2 regions of the Slackia heliotrinireducens DSM 20476 genome follow, and region 1 is predicted to be linked to the other one. Evidence: riboswitches for the same ligand, from Rfam matches in the RefSeq annotation. Region 1 holds a riboswitch; the other holds the start of a gene.
The links. A riboswitch is a leader RNA that binds a small molecule or an ion and turns the genes downstream of it on or off. The one in region 1 is predicted to bind FMN.
Positions count from the first base shown of each region.

Region 1 (7,413 bases):
AAGATGGCGCCCCGGCGCATCACCTATCTGGACCGGTTGATGGCCTACCGTCCGTTGCTGGCCGAAGGCGGCACCATCCGTCTGAAAACGGACAGCTTCCCGTTCAGGGATTTCTCGGTCATCCAGTTCGAGCTGGCGGGATATGACATCCTGTGGCAGGCAGACGACATGCGTGCGGCGTTTCCCGATGAGCCCGACAGCGAATATGAACGCAAACTGACGGCCAAGGGCGCCACGGTCATGGGGCTTGAGGCGAAGCCGGGCCCTGCGCCTGACCGGGTTGAACAGACCGCTGAGCTCAGTCTGTTCCAGTACCTGCCCGATGATCTGGAATCCATGGATTACATTCCGCACGGCATGGACGGCGCTGTGAACAACTGGGTGAACCGCGATAAAAACGCTGCCCGCAAGGAGCGCGCTCGTCGCAGAAACGGTCGCTAGAAGGTTGTTTTGACCATTGTGCAGCGGCGCTTCGCAGACGGATTCTCCTGTGCTTCTTGATGTGCTCGCTGTGTGGATGGCATATGGCCTGGTGTGGAACGTGTGGAGTATGGTAGACTTACCCGTCGGTAATTTCTGATTCGAATATCAGCTGTGTATAGGAAGAGGCGAATATGTCCGGACATTCTAAGTGGGCGACCACCAAGCATCGTAAGGCGGCACAGGACGCGAAGCGTTCCGCGCTGTTCAGCAAGCTTTCCCGTAACATCACCGTTGCGGCGAAGGAGGGTGGCGACCCCAATCCCGAGAACAACGCTTCTCTGGCTGCCGCCATCGAAAAGGCAAAGGCGAACTCCCTGCCCAAGGACAAGATCAAGACCGCTATCGACAAGGCCTTCGGCACCGGCAAGGACGCCGCGAGCTACGAAACCCTGACCTACGAAGGTTACGGCCCGGCTGGCGTCGCCATCCTGTGCCAGGCTCTGACCGACAACCGCAACCGTACTGCCGCCGACGTGGGATCCGCGTTCCGTCATGCCGGTCAGTCTCTGGCCACTCCGGGCAGCGTTGCGTATCAGTTCGAGCGCAAGGGCCAGATTGTGGTCTCCAAGGAAATCGAGACCGGTGACAAGAAGAACCCCATCGCCGTCAACGGTGCCGCTGGTGACGAGGACGAGTTCATGATGGTTGTCGCCGAGGCAGGCGGAGATGACTACGAGGACGCCGAAGACGAATGGATCGTCTACACGGCTGCAACGGACCTGATGGCCGTCAAGAAGGGCCTCGAGGAGCAGGGCGTCCAGGTGAAGGGCGCCGAGCTCACCATGATCCCCACCACCCCGACCCAGGTCAGCGTCGAGGATGCCAAGAAAGTCATGCGTCTTATCGACAGGCTCGAAGAGCTTGAGGACCTCCAGAACGTGTATCACACCATGGAGATGACCGACGAGATCGTCGCCGCTCTCGACGAAGAGTAACGCCTGATCCAACCACACATCAGATTTGCAATGTGCCAGTAGGGACGTTTCCTATTGGCACATTTTTGTGTCACTGGGGACACATGTAGTCCATCGGCTCTGCGGGGGCCTGCAAATTCACCCCGTCACCTGACGGGTGCCTCTTGAAGAAACTTCGTTCGATACGGACTTTTCTGCTCCCATATCGGAAATCTGTGCTATTATCCGAACAAACGTTTGTTTTGTTGTTGGAAGGAGGGGCTCATGCCGTATGTTGAAAACCGCACCATTCTGGGCATCGACCCCGGCCTTGCCAACACGGGGTGGGGTGTCATCCGCCAGCGCGGCCCGCGGCTTTCCTGCGTCGCGTACGGATGCATCTCAACATCGGCCGACATGGATCTGCCGAGCAGGTTGCTCAAACTGCATGACCAGATGGAGCTGGTGGTCAAGCGGTTCGAGCCGACGTGTCTCGGTATTGAAACCATTTGGTTCGGCGCCAATGTAACGGCAGGCATCCTTACCAGCCAGGCCCGCGGGGCGGTGCTCGTAGCGTGCGCGAGCCAGGGGCTTTCCATCGGCGAATTCACGCCCAAGCAGATAAAGCTTGCTGTGGTTGGTGAGGGGAATTCCGACAAAATGCAGGTCCAGTACATGGTCAAGCAGCTGTTATCGTTGGACGACCCGCCGCATCCCGACCACGCGGCCGATGCGTTGGCGGCGGCCATCTGCTACGTGACGCACGGCCCCCGAACAGCTTAAACGGATGAATGCAGCTTCTGAGGAGGAGCCTGATGATTGCTTTTTTGAACGGACGCGTCGCCGGGCATACGACGGATACGGCGTTTATCGAAGTGAACGGCGTGGGTTTTGCCGTCGGCATGCCCGCGAGCGATTTGGCGAAACTTCCCGAAAGGGGAGAAGAGGTGCTGGTGCACACCTATTTGGCTGTGCGCGAAGACGCCATGGCGCTCTACGGTTTTCTTACGCAGGATGAGAAGCGTTTCTTCGAGAAACTCATCGGCGTTTCGGGGGTGGGGCCAAAAGTTGCGCTTGCAGCGCTCAGCGTGTACAAGCCGGAAGAGCTGGCCAATGCCATCGCAGCGGGGGATGTCAAGGCCGTGTCCATGATCCCGGGTGTCGGCAAGAAAACCGCCCAACGTATGATTCTGGAGCTGAAGGGCAGCTTCTCGGATGAGAATATGCAGTCGCTGTTCGACCAAGAGACGGCGGAGGCAACAAGACGTTTGGAAGGCGCTCGGGAAGCGTTGCTTTCCATGGGGTTCTCGTCCGCCGAAGCGGATTTGGCTTTGAAAGATGCGCCGGAAGAGCTGCATACCGATTCGGCGCTGATACAATATGCATTACGCCGCTTGGGCTCTCTGTAAAGCGCTTATGGCGCGGCACTGTTTCTCTATGATGTGGTGATTATGACCGATGGTTTTGAAATAGAAGGATTGGTATTCGAGGCGGGTTCCCGGTCGAACAAGTCGGCGGGTCAAACCGGCCCCCGTGCCGTCACGCCCGAGCTGACCGAAGACGACTTGGCGCTCGACCGTTCACTGCGCCCGAAACATCTGGATGACTATATCGGGCAGACGCGCGTCAAAGACAGCCTGTCCATTCTTATTCAGGCGGCCAAGCAGCGCGGCGAATGCATGGACCATGTGCTGTTCAGCGGCCCTCCGGGCTTGGGTAAAACCACGCTTGCAACGGTGGTGGCAAACGAGCTGGGGGCCAACATCCGCACTACCAGCGGCCCTGCCATCGCCCGTACCGGCGATCTGGCCGCCATCCTCACAAACCTGGAAGACGGCGATGTACTGTTCATCGATGAGATTCATCGGCTGAACCGCCAGGTGGAAGAGGTTTTGTATCCGGCGCTTGAGGACTACGTGCTCGACATCGTCGTCGGCAAAGGTCCCGCCGCCCGCAGCATCCGCCTGGACCTTCCCAAGTTCACATTGGTGGGGGCCACCACCCGTACGGGTTTGCTTACCGGCCCTTTGCGCGATCGCTTCGGCATTGTGTTCCGTCTGGATTACTACACCCCGGAAGAGCTCGCAGGCATCGTGAAGCGCTCGGCCGGTATTCTGGATGTGGCCATCGACGAAGAAGGCGCCCTGGAAATCGCGCGTCGAAGTCGTGGAACGCCGCGTTTGGCAAACCGCATGCTCAAACGCGTGCGGGATTGGGCGCAGGTGCGCGGAACCGGCGACATCGACGAGGATACGGCCGCCCAGGCCCTGAGCTTCTTCGAGGTCGACTCCCTCGGTTTGGACGCCCTTGACAATAAAATATTGGAGCTGCTCTGCGTCGGCTTCGACGGCAGGCCTGTCGGTTTGTCTACGTTGGCCAGCGCACTGTCGGAGGATCCCGATACGGTCGAGGACGTGTATGAGCCATATCTCATTCAACAGGGGCTTATCATGCGCACGCCGAAGGGCCGTCAGGCTACGGACCGCGCTTTCGAGCATATTGGAATCAAGAGGGTTTAAATGCTGCAGCAAGACTACCTGATGCGCTTGATCATTCAATTCGTCGCCGCAACTACTCGTTCAATTGAGATCGGCAAGGTGCGGCCGAAAGAGGCCGCAGAAGGTTTGGAAGACGCCATGTCCGAAGCTCTGGACATGGACGCTTCCACGTTGTTGCGCCTTGAGCCCGAAAGCCTTTCGGACATTCTGCGAGTTTCGGGGGTCGACCCCGATCTGATGGAGTACATCATCCGTTCGATGCTGCTTGAGGCCTGGTATCTCGAGGAGGCGAATCTGCCGAAAACCGGTCAGCTTCGCAGGGATCAGGCTCGCGCCCTGGCATACATGTACGGGCTTGAAGACACTTTGGATTTCGACATACCCGTTGAAGACTTGGAAACGGAGCTGCGCCGTTTGGCGGAGGAGGACGGCATCGATTTTGATGCCCCTTGGTCTGACGACTGATTCAATATCGAATCGTAAATACGACAGCATTCATACTTCAAATTCTATATAAATTAGTCGTGAATGCCATATGATGAAACATTAATATACCAGTTCAAAAGCTTGTTTGAATTGTGCCGATTACGATAAAACTCGGGGTTTTCCCCGACTGTAAACTTATTTGTTGACAAAACAAAGGATAATGACCATTGGTTGGTTTCGCGAAAAGCGAATTGGTTGGCTGGCATGAAAAACCAGTCTGAGTTTTCCTTGTGGAAAGAAAGAGACCGCACATGGCTGAAGGCACTGTCAAATGGTTTAGTCCCGAAAAGGGCTACGGGTTCATCTCCCAGGCCGACGGAGAAAATTTGTTCGTCCATTTCTCTGAGATTCAGATGGATGGCTACAAGACTCTCGAAGAGGGCGCGAAGGTTACCTTCGAAGTCACCGAAGGCGCAAACGGCAAGAAGCAGGCTAGCAACGTGGTTCCCCAATAGGGACGCGGTTGTTTCCAGTTTTTAAGCTAGATGATGAACGGCGGGAGGGACGCACGGTTCCTCCCGCCGTTTACGTTTACCGACATTGAGATATAGGACAGCTTCGCCGCTTCTGTTGATATTCGGCGCAATGCGCTGCCCGTTGTCTCGAAATCGGCCGCTTTTGGGGTTGACCCATCACTTTAGTGCGCTATACTGACCCCGATGTCTGTTCAGGGCGAGGTGAAATTCCTCACTGGCGGTAACGGGGAAACCCGAAGTCCGCGACCCTCTTAACGGAGGCTGATTCGGTGCAAGTCCGAAACCAACGGTTACAGTCCGGATGGAAGAACACGATGTCATGTACGTGGCCCGTAGTGGGTCGCGATATGTGATGCATCCATAACCATCATGCGCACCTGCAGACATGCGGGTGTTTTTTATTGCCCGCACGCGATAGGACGACATCGGGAAGGCGGGCGCCATGACCGCAGACGAGAAGATGATGCGCCGGGCAATCGAGCTGGCTCGCACGGCTGCGGGCTGGACCAATCCGAATCCGCTGGTTGGAGCCGTCATCGTAAAGGACGGCCGCGTTATCGGCGAAGGTTGCCACGAGCGTTACGGCGACTTGCACGCCGAACGCAACGCATTGGCGTCGTGCACCGAATCGCCGCAGGGCGCCACCATGTACGTGACGCTCGAGCCCTGCAGCCACACCGGAAAACAGCCTCCGTGTGCCGACGCGTTGGTCGAAGCGGGAATCGCGCGGGTGGTCGTGGGTTCGCGCGACCCCAATCCGTTGGTGTCGGGTCGCGGCATTGCACGGCTGCGCGCCGCCGGCATCCAGGTGGAAGAGGACTTCCTCCGCCAGGAGTGCGACGGGATCAATCCCGTGTTCTTCCATTTCATCACGACGAAGACGCCTTATGTGGTAGCCAAGTGGGCCATGACCGCCGATGGGAAGATCGCCACGGCAACCCGTGATGCCAGGTGGGTCTCCTGCGAAGCATCCCGCGCCGACACCCATGAGCTTCGACACCGTCTGGCCGGCATCATGGTCGGCGTCAACACGGTGCTCGCCGACGACCCCATGCTCAACGCGCGGCGCGGCGTGCCAAGCAACCAGCCGTTGCGCATCGTGTGTGACTCGTCTTTAAGGATTCCGCTGGACAGCGCTCTTGTGCGCTCGGCAACCGAAGTGCCCGTGCTTGTGGCGTGCGCCTGCAACATCGACCAAGGGGAACGCCTGGATAAGGCTATCCGTTTGCGGGCGGCCGGCGTCGACGTGGTGTCGCTTCCGGGGGCCGACGGCAAGGTGGACCTTGCCGCTCTTATGGCGCATCTGGGCGAATCGGGCGTCGACTCCGTCCTGGTGGAGGGCGGTGGCACCCTGCACGCGAACATGTTCAAAAGCGGCCTGGTCGACGAGGTGGTCGTTTACCTTGCACCCAAGGTGTGCGGTGGCACGAGCGCACCGACCCCTGTGGGCGGCGCGGGAGCGGCCCTTATGGCTGACGCCCTTCAATTGGGAAAACCCCAGGTAGACATCGTGGGCGACGACGTCCGTCTGACATATCGACTGAATCGAGGGATTTAGATGTTCACTGGCATCGTTGAGGAGATGGGAACGGTTCGGCGCGTCCTGCCCGGCGCCCGAGCGGGCAAAATCACCATCGGAGCGTCCAAGGTGCTCGGCGGCACGCAGATCGGCGACAGCATCGCCGTCAACGGCGTGTGCCTGACTGTGGTGGAGATGGGCGCCGACAGCTTCGTGGCCGACGTCATGCCCGAAACCCTGTCCAAATCGGGGCTCGGCCAGCTCAAAACCGGGGACAAAGTGAACCTGGAGCGGGCCATGGCCGCTGACGGGAGGTTCGGCGGGCATATCGTGTCGGGCCACATCGACGGCACGGGCCGCATTGCGGAGATGCGTCCCGATCAGAATGCGGTGCGGGTGCGCATCTCTGCGCCGGCCGGCATTCTCGCCCTCATTGTGGAGAAGGGGTCCATTGCGATCGACGGCATCAGCCTGACGGTTGCTTCGGTGTCCGCCACCGACTTCCAGGTGTCTCTCATTCCCCATACCGGGGAGGAGACGACCCTGCTCAAGAAGCGCGCAGGGGACATCGTCAACCTGGAAAACGATGTGGTGGGCAAGTACGTGCAGAAGCTGTTGGGAAGCGCTTTGGGCAAGCCGGCGGAGCAGGCTCCGTTGCAAGAAGCGTCTTCCGGCATGACCGTCGAGTTCCTCCAAAAATACGGGTTCTAACAACACAGTTGTGAATAGAGGCGCGAAGCGCCGCACGAGAAAGGAAAGAAGATGACGAACGTCTTCGAAGAGCAAGAGGTTCTATCCGCAAACGCCGTCCGCATGGGCTCCATCCAGGACGCCATCAACGAGCTGCAGGCAGGCCATCTCATCCTGGTCGTCGACGACCCCGACCGTGAGAACGAAGGCGACCTGATCTGCGCCGCGGAATACGCGACCACCTACAACGTGAACTTTATGGCGACGCACGCCAAGGGCCTCATCTGCATGCCGATGAGCTCGGAGCTCGCCCACAAACTGAATTTCCCGCCCATGGTCTCCGAGAACACCGACAACCACGAGACCGC
Region 1 covers NC_013165.1:818,031-825,443, forward strand. The annotation lists gene trmB (tRNA (guanine(46)-N(7))-methyltransferase TrmB) at 1-441, shown strand, start outside; gene SHEL_RS03430 (YebC/PmpR family DNA-binding transcriptional regulator) at 615-1,418, shown strand; gene ruvC (crossover junction endodeoxyribonuclease RuvC) at 1,662-2,159, shown strand; gene ruvA (Holliday junction branch migration protein RuvA) at 2,192-2,785, shown strand; gene ruvB (Holliday junction branch migration DNA helicase RuvB) at 2,828-3,895, shown strand; gene SHEL_RS03450 (hypothetical protein) at 3,896-4,339, shown strand; gene SHEL_RS03455 (cold-shock protein) at 4,612-4,815, shown strand; FMN riboswitch at 5,020-5,153, shown strand; gene ribD (bifunctional diaminohydroxyphosphoribosylaminopyrimidine deaminase/5-amino-6-(5-phosphoribosylamino)uracil reductase RibD) at 5,279-6,394, shown strand; gene SHEL_RS03465 (riboflavin synthase) at 6,395-7,066, shown strand; gene SHEL_RS03470 (bifunctional 3,4-dihydroxy-2-butanone-4-phosphate synthase/GTP cyclohydrolase II) at 7,118-7,413, shown strand, end outside.

Region 2 (7,413 bases), 1.3 Mb from region 1:
CGCCGCCGAGGCTCAGCGGGTCGAACTGAACAGTTGGCCCATGTCGCCCCGTGAGGTGGCCGAGTTGTTCCTGCGGGTGTATCCCGACCGCATCGCCTTCACGGGTCGCGGTTTCCGTTCGCTGGACGAATGCTCCACCAATTCCGAAACGGTGTGGAACGCCCTGTACGACCTGTGCACCATCGCTCACGGCCTGCTTCGCAGCCAGGGCGGCGTCGATCCGGCACGGGAGTTCAACGACCGATCCAGGTTCGAATACGCCCGCGGTGCTGGGATGATGACCCGCAAGAACGCCAAGCTTATGGAAGACTACGTTGACGAATACGAAGGCCGCTCCTTGGAGGCGCAGATGCATCTCAAAAGCGGCATCAAGGAGTCCGACGACCGTTTCATGCGGATGTATTTCGGGTATGACCAGGTGAGCGGCAAAATCGTCATCTCCCACGTGGGTAAGCATCTGGCCACCTATTCCGCCCGCACCCTGAAGTAGCCGGGCCGGGTCGGCATTATCGGTCGGCCAGGAAGACCAAGACCATGGGGAACACGGTTAAAGACCAGGGGGCGAAGGCGGCGGGCTGCATGATTAGCTCGTCCGCCAGGTCGGCAAGGGGCATCCACCGCACCCCGTCGGTTTCGGAGGGGTCGGGGCGAAGCTCGCCTTCGCATCCTCCGACGAACACGTGATCGTATTCGTATTCGGCAATGCCTGAAGGAAACGACGCCCTATAGATGAATGAACCGATTTCCCGCAGGTCACGGGCCTGCACGCCCAACTCCTGGGCAACGCGGCGATAGGCTGCGTCGACGGTGCTTTCTCCGACTCGCGGGTGCGAGCAGCACGAATTGGTCCAAAGCCCCGCGGAGTGGTACTTGCACGGCGCGCGGCGGGTGACCAGCACCTCCGGCCCGGATGCGCCGTCGCGCACCAAGACGACCGAGAATGCCCGATGAAGCAGGCTTTCCCGATGGACGCGCTCTTTGGAAGCCGTGCCCACAGGGTTGTCGAACACGTCCACGAGGATGAGTTCGTCGCTTTTGGCCGGATCGCTAGCCATCGGATCAGGCTGCCGGTTGCATTCGACGACATGTTCGACATTCATGGTTGCATCCCTTTCTCGGACGGGCGGCATCGGGTTTTAACCAGAGATTCATTCTAGCGCAAGCACCGTGCGGCGCGAACCGCGGAGGAAAACGCCTGACGATTCGTTAAGCGCACGCGCGAGCCTGACGTGCTGCGGAGGTTTGAAGCCCGCCGAGGAAAGCACAACATTGAATCTGGTGCAAAAAACAGGGTTTTCGCCAACACGAACCCGAATCCGGTTCAATCAGTGTCCTCGGTGTACGCTACGGGCCATGCGACCCATGTCGAGGCGGGCGTCTGGAGCTGTGCACGAAGGCTACTTGCGATAAAAGTTTGCTGGGGGTAATATTTCTTCAGCATGTACCGGTGGTATAAGAGGAACCATGACTGAAACAACCGCAACACAGCAGGCCATTCTAGACAGTGCACGGCGCCATTTTTCGGAAAAGGGCTTCCGCGGGGCCTCTCTCAACCAGATTGTAAAGGATGCGGGCTTCACCAAAGGCGCGTTCTACGGGTATTACGCCAGCAAGGAGGAGCTGTTCCATGCGCTGGTCAGCGACACCTTCGAGGGCATGAGCCGTATCCTGGGGTCGATGACGGCGCAATGGCAGAGCTATCCCGACGAGGAACGCGTGGGCCAGTTGCCTGAAGCCTATCTCGATCACCTGCCTGAACTGGTCGATTTCTTCTTCGAACACCGTGACGACATGCGTCTTATCCTGACTAGATCCGAAGGCACGCGGTATGAGAACTTCCTGCAGGATTTCAGCGGGCGGAACATCGCGCGCATTGGGGAAGTCCTGGAGCGGGCACATCTGGAAGGGTGCATCGATCCGGACGTATTCGGTATGGTTATGGGCTCGTACTACTCGATGCTGGCCCAAATCGTGGTGAGCGATTGCCCGCGTGAAGAGGTGTATTCGAAGATGCGCGATGTCCAGACGGTGTTCCAGCACGGCTTGCTGGCGCTTTTGGACAGCGGCAATCATGGTGGGGAGATGCATGCGTAAAAGGGGGAGTGCGTCTTCCCACCGCATTTCAGACGTCCGATGCCCCAGCTTTCTTACAGAAGGATATTGAGCGCCACTACGCAGGCGATGCAAGCGCAGACCAGAAGCATGGCCAAGCCGTCTGCCGCGCGCAGCTTGAAGGGATTGAGCTTTGTGCGGCCCGTCCCACCGTGGTAGCAGCGCGCCTCCATGGCGCCGGAAAGGGTTTCGGCATGACGGAACGCGCTCGTGAACAGAGGTACCATCAGACTCGATATGCCCTTGAGGCCGTCCTTGAACACGTTGGCTGAAAAATGTGCGCCGCGGGATGCCTGAGCGGCGCGGATGACATTCAATTCCGTCATGAACTGGGGAAGGAACCGCAGGGCGATACCGAGGATCATGGCGAACTCATGGGCGGGAAACCCGATTTTCGCAAAGGGCTTGAGCAGGGCCTCCATGCCGTCGGTCAAATCGATGGTGGTGGTCGTCAGTGTCAGCAGGCTGGCGACAAGCAGCAGCAGGGTGAGTCGGATGCCCATGAACACGGCCAGGTGCACGCCGCCCTGGTTGATGACAATAGGTCCGAGCTGCAGCAGCACGGCGCCGTCATGCTCGAAGAAGATGTTGATGATGGCCGTGATGACTACGATGAACATGAGCGGCGCGATGGAATGCAGGGCTTGGCCCGCCGGCACGTGCGAGAGTGCGAAGGCCGCCGCTATGAACAGGGCGCATACTCCAAGGGCGGCGTAGCTGCCGCATGCGAAGATGGCTCCCATCATGGCGAGCATCGCCGTGATCTTGATGCGTGCGTCCAGGTTGTGCACCGCGCTGTCGGCGGCGTAGTATTTACCGAGCAATGCGTCGTTCATCAGGCACGCTGCTTCCAAACCTGAGCCACGGCGCTGGTCAGCGTCTCCAGGGTAAACAGCCCGTCGGGCTGCTGCAGGTCGATGCCTTTCGCCATGAGCTTGGACCCCACCCGTTGCGCGGCGGGCTGGCCCAGGCCGATGGCCTTCATCTGGTCGCCGTCGGCAAACACTTCGGCGGGCGTGCCCAAGGCATGCATCCGCCCTTGGTTGAGCATCAGCACCCGGGTGCACAGTCGCGCCAGGTCGTCCATGGCGTGGGACACCATGACCACGGTGAGCCCCTGTTCACGATGAAGCCTGGCTATGAACTGCAGAAAGTCCTCTCGGGATTTGGGGTCGAGGCCCGCCACCGGCTCGTCGAGCACCAGCACGGTGGGCTCCATGGCCAAAACGCCGGCGAAGGCGACGCGGCGCTGCTGTCCGCCGGACAGCCCGAAGGGGCTCGCGTCCCGCAGGGCGTCGGCATCTAGGTCGACGCGGTCCATGGCCTTGCGGTAGCGCTCTTCGGCCTCGTCGGCGCTGCAGCCCAGGTTGCGCGGCCCGAACACCACGTCTTCATACACGCTGGCTGCGAACAGCTGGTGTTCGGGGTATTGGAACACCATGCCGATGCCGGATTTGGCGGCGGTTTCGGGGTTGCCGACGGGCTCCCCATCGATGAGCACTCGTCCTTCGGTAGGTGTGAGCAGGCCGTTTATGTGTTGGATGAGGGTACTCTTGCCGCTGCCGGTATGCCCGGCGATGCCCAGGAACTCGCCCTTGTCCAACGTGAAGCTGATGTTGCGCAGCGCCCATACCTCATCGGGACGGTTGCCCCAATCGGCGCGGGGTTCGGCAGCAACGCGCTTGCGGCGCTTTGCGCGCTTGATGTCGGCGGCGTGCTGATAAGTGAAGCCGACATTGTCGAACTCGATCATTGCGCACCGCCTTCCGCAAACAGCCGCTCTACATCGCTGACCAGGTCGTCTTCGTCCACATGCACGCGCACGGGCACGCCCGCCTCACGCAATGCCAGGCTCGCCTTGACGGCGAACGGCACGTCGAGCGACAGCCGCTCGAGCTCCTGCGCCTGGGTCAGCACTTCTTCGGGGGTGCCCTCAAGGGCGACGGAGCCGGAGTCAAGCACCACGACGCGGTCTGCGTGGACGACCTCTTCCATATAGTGAGTGATCATGATGATGGTCATGCCCGCGTCGTTGAGCTCGCGGCAGACGCGCATGAGCCCGTTGCGGCCGCGGGGGTCGAGCATGGCGGAGGCTTCGTCCAACACCAGGATCTTCGGCCGCATGGCCAGCACGCCGGCAATGGCGACGCGCTGCTTCTGGCCGCCGGAAAGGGCGTTGGTCTCCTTGCGCTCGAAGCCCTGCAGACCCACCTGCTCAAGGGCTTCGGTCACGCGTTGGCGCAGCTCGGCTGCGGGAACGCCCAGGTTCTCCGGGCCGAATGCGACGTCGTTCTCAATCAGGTTGGCTACCAGCTGGTCGTCGGGGTTCTGAAACACCATGCCCGCGTTGCTCCTGATGAAATACAGGTTTTCGGGATCGGAGGTGTCGCATCCCAGCACCTGGGCGCTTCCGCGGTCGGGTGCCAGCAGGGCGTTGATATGCTTGGCAAGCGTGCTTTTGCCGCTGCCGTTGCCGCCCAGGATGCAGAGGAACTCGCCCTCCTGCACCGAAAGGTCGATACCCTTCAACACGAATTCATCGCCTGTGTAGGTGAACCAGGCGTCGTCCAGCCGTAGTGCTTCCATAGGTTTGGCCTAGCGGCCGCTCACCTGGTCTTTCTGCGGGGTGATGAGGTTGGAGATGCTCTTGTAGACCACCATGGTCAGAACGGAGTTCGCGACGCCCTTGACCACGTTGAAGGCCGCGATCCAGCCGGCAAGGCCCAGGACCACATCGGCAGGAACGCCGTACAGCGGGTCGATGAGGACGTTGGCGGGAACGGAAACGATGGACTGGACGAGTGTGGCCACGACCAACGCGATGACGGCGCCCTTGAAGGTGTGGTTCTTCTTGTAGATGAAGGCAGCGGGTACCACGAATGCGAGCACCATGACGATGTTCATGAGGGCGCCCACCCAGTTGCCGGAAATCATGCCGTGGGCCACGGCGGTGATGGCTCCGACGACGAAGCCTGCCAGCGGTCCGTAGGCGAAGCCCGCCACGGCGCAGGGCGTGAAGGACACGTCCAGCTTCAGGAAGGGAACGGCGGCGAAAATGGGGAATTCCAAAAAGCTCAGCAGGATGGCGATGGCTGCAAGCAGCGCCATGGTGACGAGGGTGCGGGTATCCCACTTGTTGGTGTTTGTCATGGTCGGCATAACGAGTCCTTTCTTTCACCCAAGGCAACGATGCTCCTGACGGCCGTTCCTTGGAGCACGGTCGTCGGCATGAATCCGTTTGCATAGGTTACACAGGCTCGCCGCAGATGCGGGGCTTCTGCTTCTTCCATCCGGACTGTACCGTTGGTCTGGGAATCTAACCCAAGTCAGCCCGAAGCCGCAGCCTCGGGGTCGCGGACTTGCCATGCAGGTTTACCGCCAGTGGGGACTTCCACCCCGCCCTGAAACAGAATTCAATGGGGCAAGTATACGCTTGCGTGGGGCAAGCGTAAAGGCCGCACTGGCGTTTCGAACGGACGATGCATAGGGAGATGTCCGCATAATGGGCGTTTTCCATAACCATGCGGCGAAATGCCCGCGGGCACAATGCAGCGGCGGCCGCAGGAAGGGTCCCTGCGGCCGCCGCGAGCGGTTGCGGTATGGGGAAGCGATGCGTTACAGCAGATGGATGTTGTGGCTTTCGCACGCGTCGATCATGTCCTGGGGCCAGATGCTGGCCTGGACCTCGCCCACGTGCACGCGGCCCAACAGCAGCATGCACAGACGCGACTGGCCGATGCCGCCGCCCATGGTGTAGGGGAGCTCCTTCTCCAGGATCATGCGGTGGAACGGCATGTTCGCACGCTCCTCGCAGCCGGCCTTCTTGAGCTGTTCGAGCAGCGAATCCTCGTCGACGCGGATGCCCATGCTGGAGATTTCCAGCGAGCGGCCCAGCGGTTCGTACCACATGAGGATGTCGCCGTTGAGGTGCCAGTCGTCGTAGTCGGGGGCGCGGCCGTCATGCTTTTCGCCGTTGGAGAGCGTGTCGCCGATGCCCATGACGAACACGCAGCCCAGCTTCTTGCAGATGGCGTCTTCGCGCTGCCCGGGGGTCATGTCGGGATACATCTGCAGGAGCTCTTCGGAGGAGATGAAGTGGATCTCGTCGGGCAGATGGTGGACGGCATGGGGGTACTTGTACCAGACCTCATGCTCCATGTGCTTGATGATGCGGAAGATGTCCTTGGCGGCCTGGCGCAGCGTTTCCTCGGTGCGCTCCTCCTTGGAGATGACGCGTTCCCAGTCCCATTGGTCCACGTAGATGGAGTGCAGGTTGTCCAGCTCCTCGTCGCGGCGGATGGCGTTCATGTTGGTGTAGATGCCTTCGTGGGGCAGGTAGCCGTACTTCTTGAGAGCCATGCGCTTCCACTTGGCCAGAGACTGCACGACTTCCACCGGCTCGTCGGGGGCCCAGGGCACGTCGAAGCTTACGGGGCGCTCCACGCCGTTGAGGTTGTCGTTCAAGCCGGTGTTCTGGAATACGTACAGCGGCGCAGACACGCGCGAAAGGCGCATTTCGCGACCGTATTCACGCTGGAACGTGTCGCGGATGTATTTGATGGCTTCTTCCGTCTCGCGGGCGGACATTTTGGGGTCGTACCCCTCTGGTAGGATCAGGGTCATGGTTGGTACTGCTCTTTCTCGTTCATCGGAAAACGTTGGTAGCGATTGTACCCTTGATAGGTAGGTTCGTGTCGGTAAACGGGATTTGTCACACGCTGTTAACGCAACCTTGTTGGTTGTGCATGGCCCCGGCCGTGGCTTTTCTGGGGCTGGCACAGCCGCAGAAACCATGCGGAAACCCTGATGGGAAACGTGCGGGCGGAAGGTTCGCGTACAATTGCCGCCATGGACGGAAAAAGGGACAACGCAACCATCGAGCGCTTCGCCGTAGCGGCGGTGCTGGCGGCCGCATGCCTTGCGATTCGCTTTGCCGCCGGGCGCTTTCCTGAATTGTTCTTTCCCGCCTACCGTGGTTTTTCGAAAGGGCTGATGGGGATCCTTTCGACGGTCACAGGCGTGGCCCCCGTCGCCTTGTGGGACTTCCTGGTCGTGGCGCTGGCGGCGGTGGCTTTTGCTGCGTTGGCGCTGCGTGTGCGGGGCGGGAAGCGAATCATGCCTTGGATTTCAGCGGTCGCCCTTGCGGTTTCGGTTGCGGCGACGCTGTTCGTGGGCGGATGGGCGCTCAACCACTACGCGCCGCCCCTGTCCGACGAGCTGGGGCTTAAGACTCACGAAAGCTCTGCCGAGCAGTTGGCCGAGGCAACGCGGTATTACCTTAACCAGGCGGCGCAGCTAGCG
Region 2 covers NC_013165.1:2,661,460-2,668,872, reverse strand. The annotation lists gene SHEL_RS11840 (hypothetical protein) at 1-490, shown strand, start outside; gene idi (isopentenyl-diphosphate Delta-isomerase) at 507-1,100, opposite strand; gene SHEL_RS14580 (TetR/AcrR family transcriptional regulator) at 1,465-2,094, shown strand; gene SHEL_RS11825 (energy-coupling factor transporter transmembrane component T family protein) at 2,148-2,948, opposite strand; gene SHEL_RS11820 (energy-coupling factor transporter ATPase) at 2,948-3,865, opposite strand; gene SHEL_RS11815 (energy-coupling factor transporter ATPase) at 3,862-4,698, opposite strand; gene SHEL_RS11810 (ECF transporter S component) at 4,708-5,271, opposite strand; FMN riboswitch at 5,387-5,525, opposite strand; gene asnA (aspartate--ammonia ligase) at 5,728-6,735, opposite strand; gene SHEL_RS11800 (DUF3810 domain-containing protein) at 6,919-7,413, shown strand, end outside.
Region 2: linked by a shared signal. The riboswitch ahead of SHEL_RS11810 (ECF transporter S component) and the one ahead of ribD (bifunctional diaminohydroxyphosphoribosylaminopyrimidine deaminase/5-amino-6-(5-phosphoribosylamino)uracil reductase RibD) in region 1 are both predicted to bind FMN.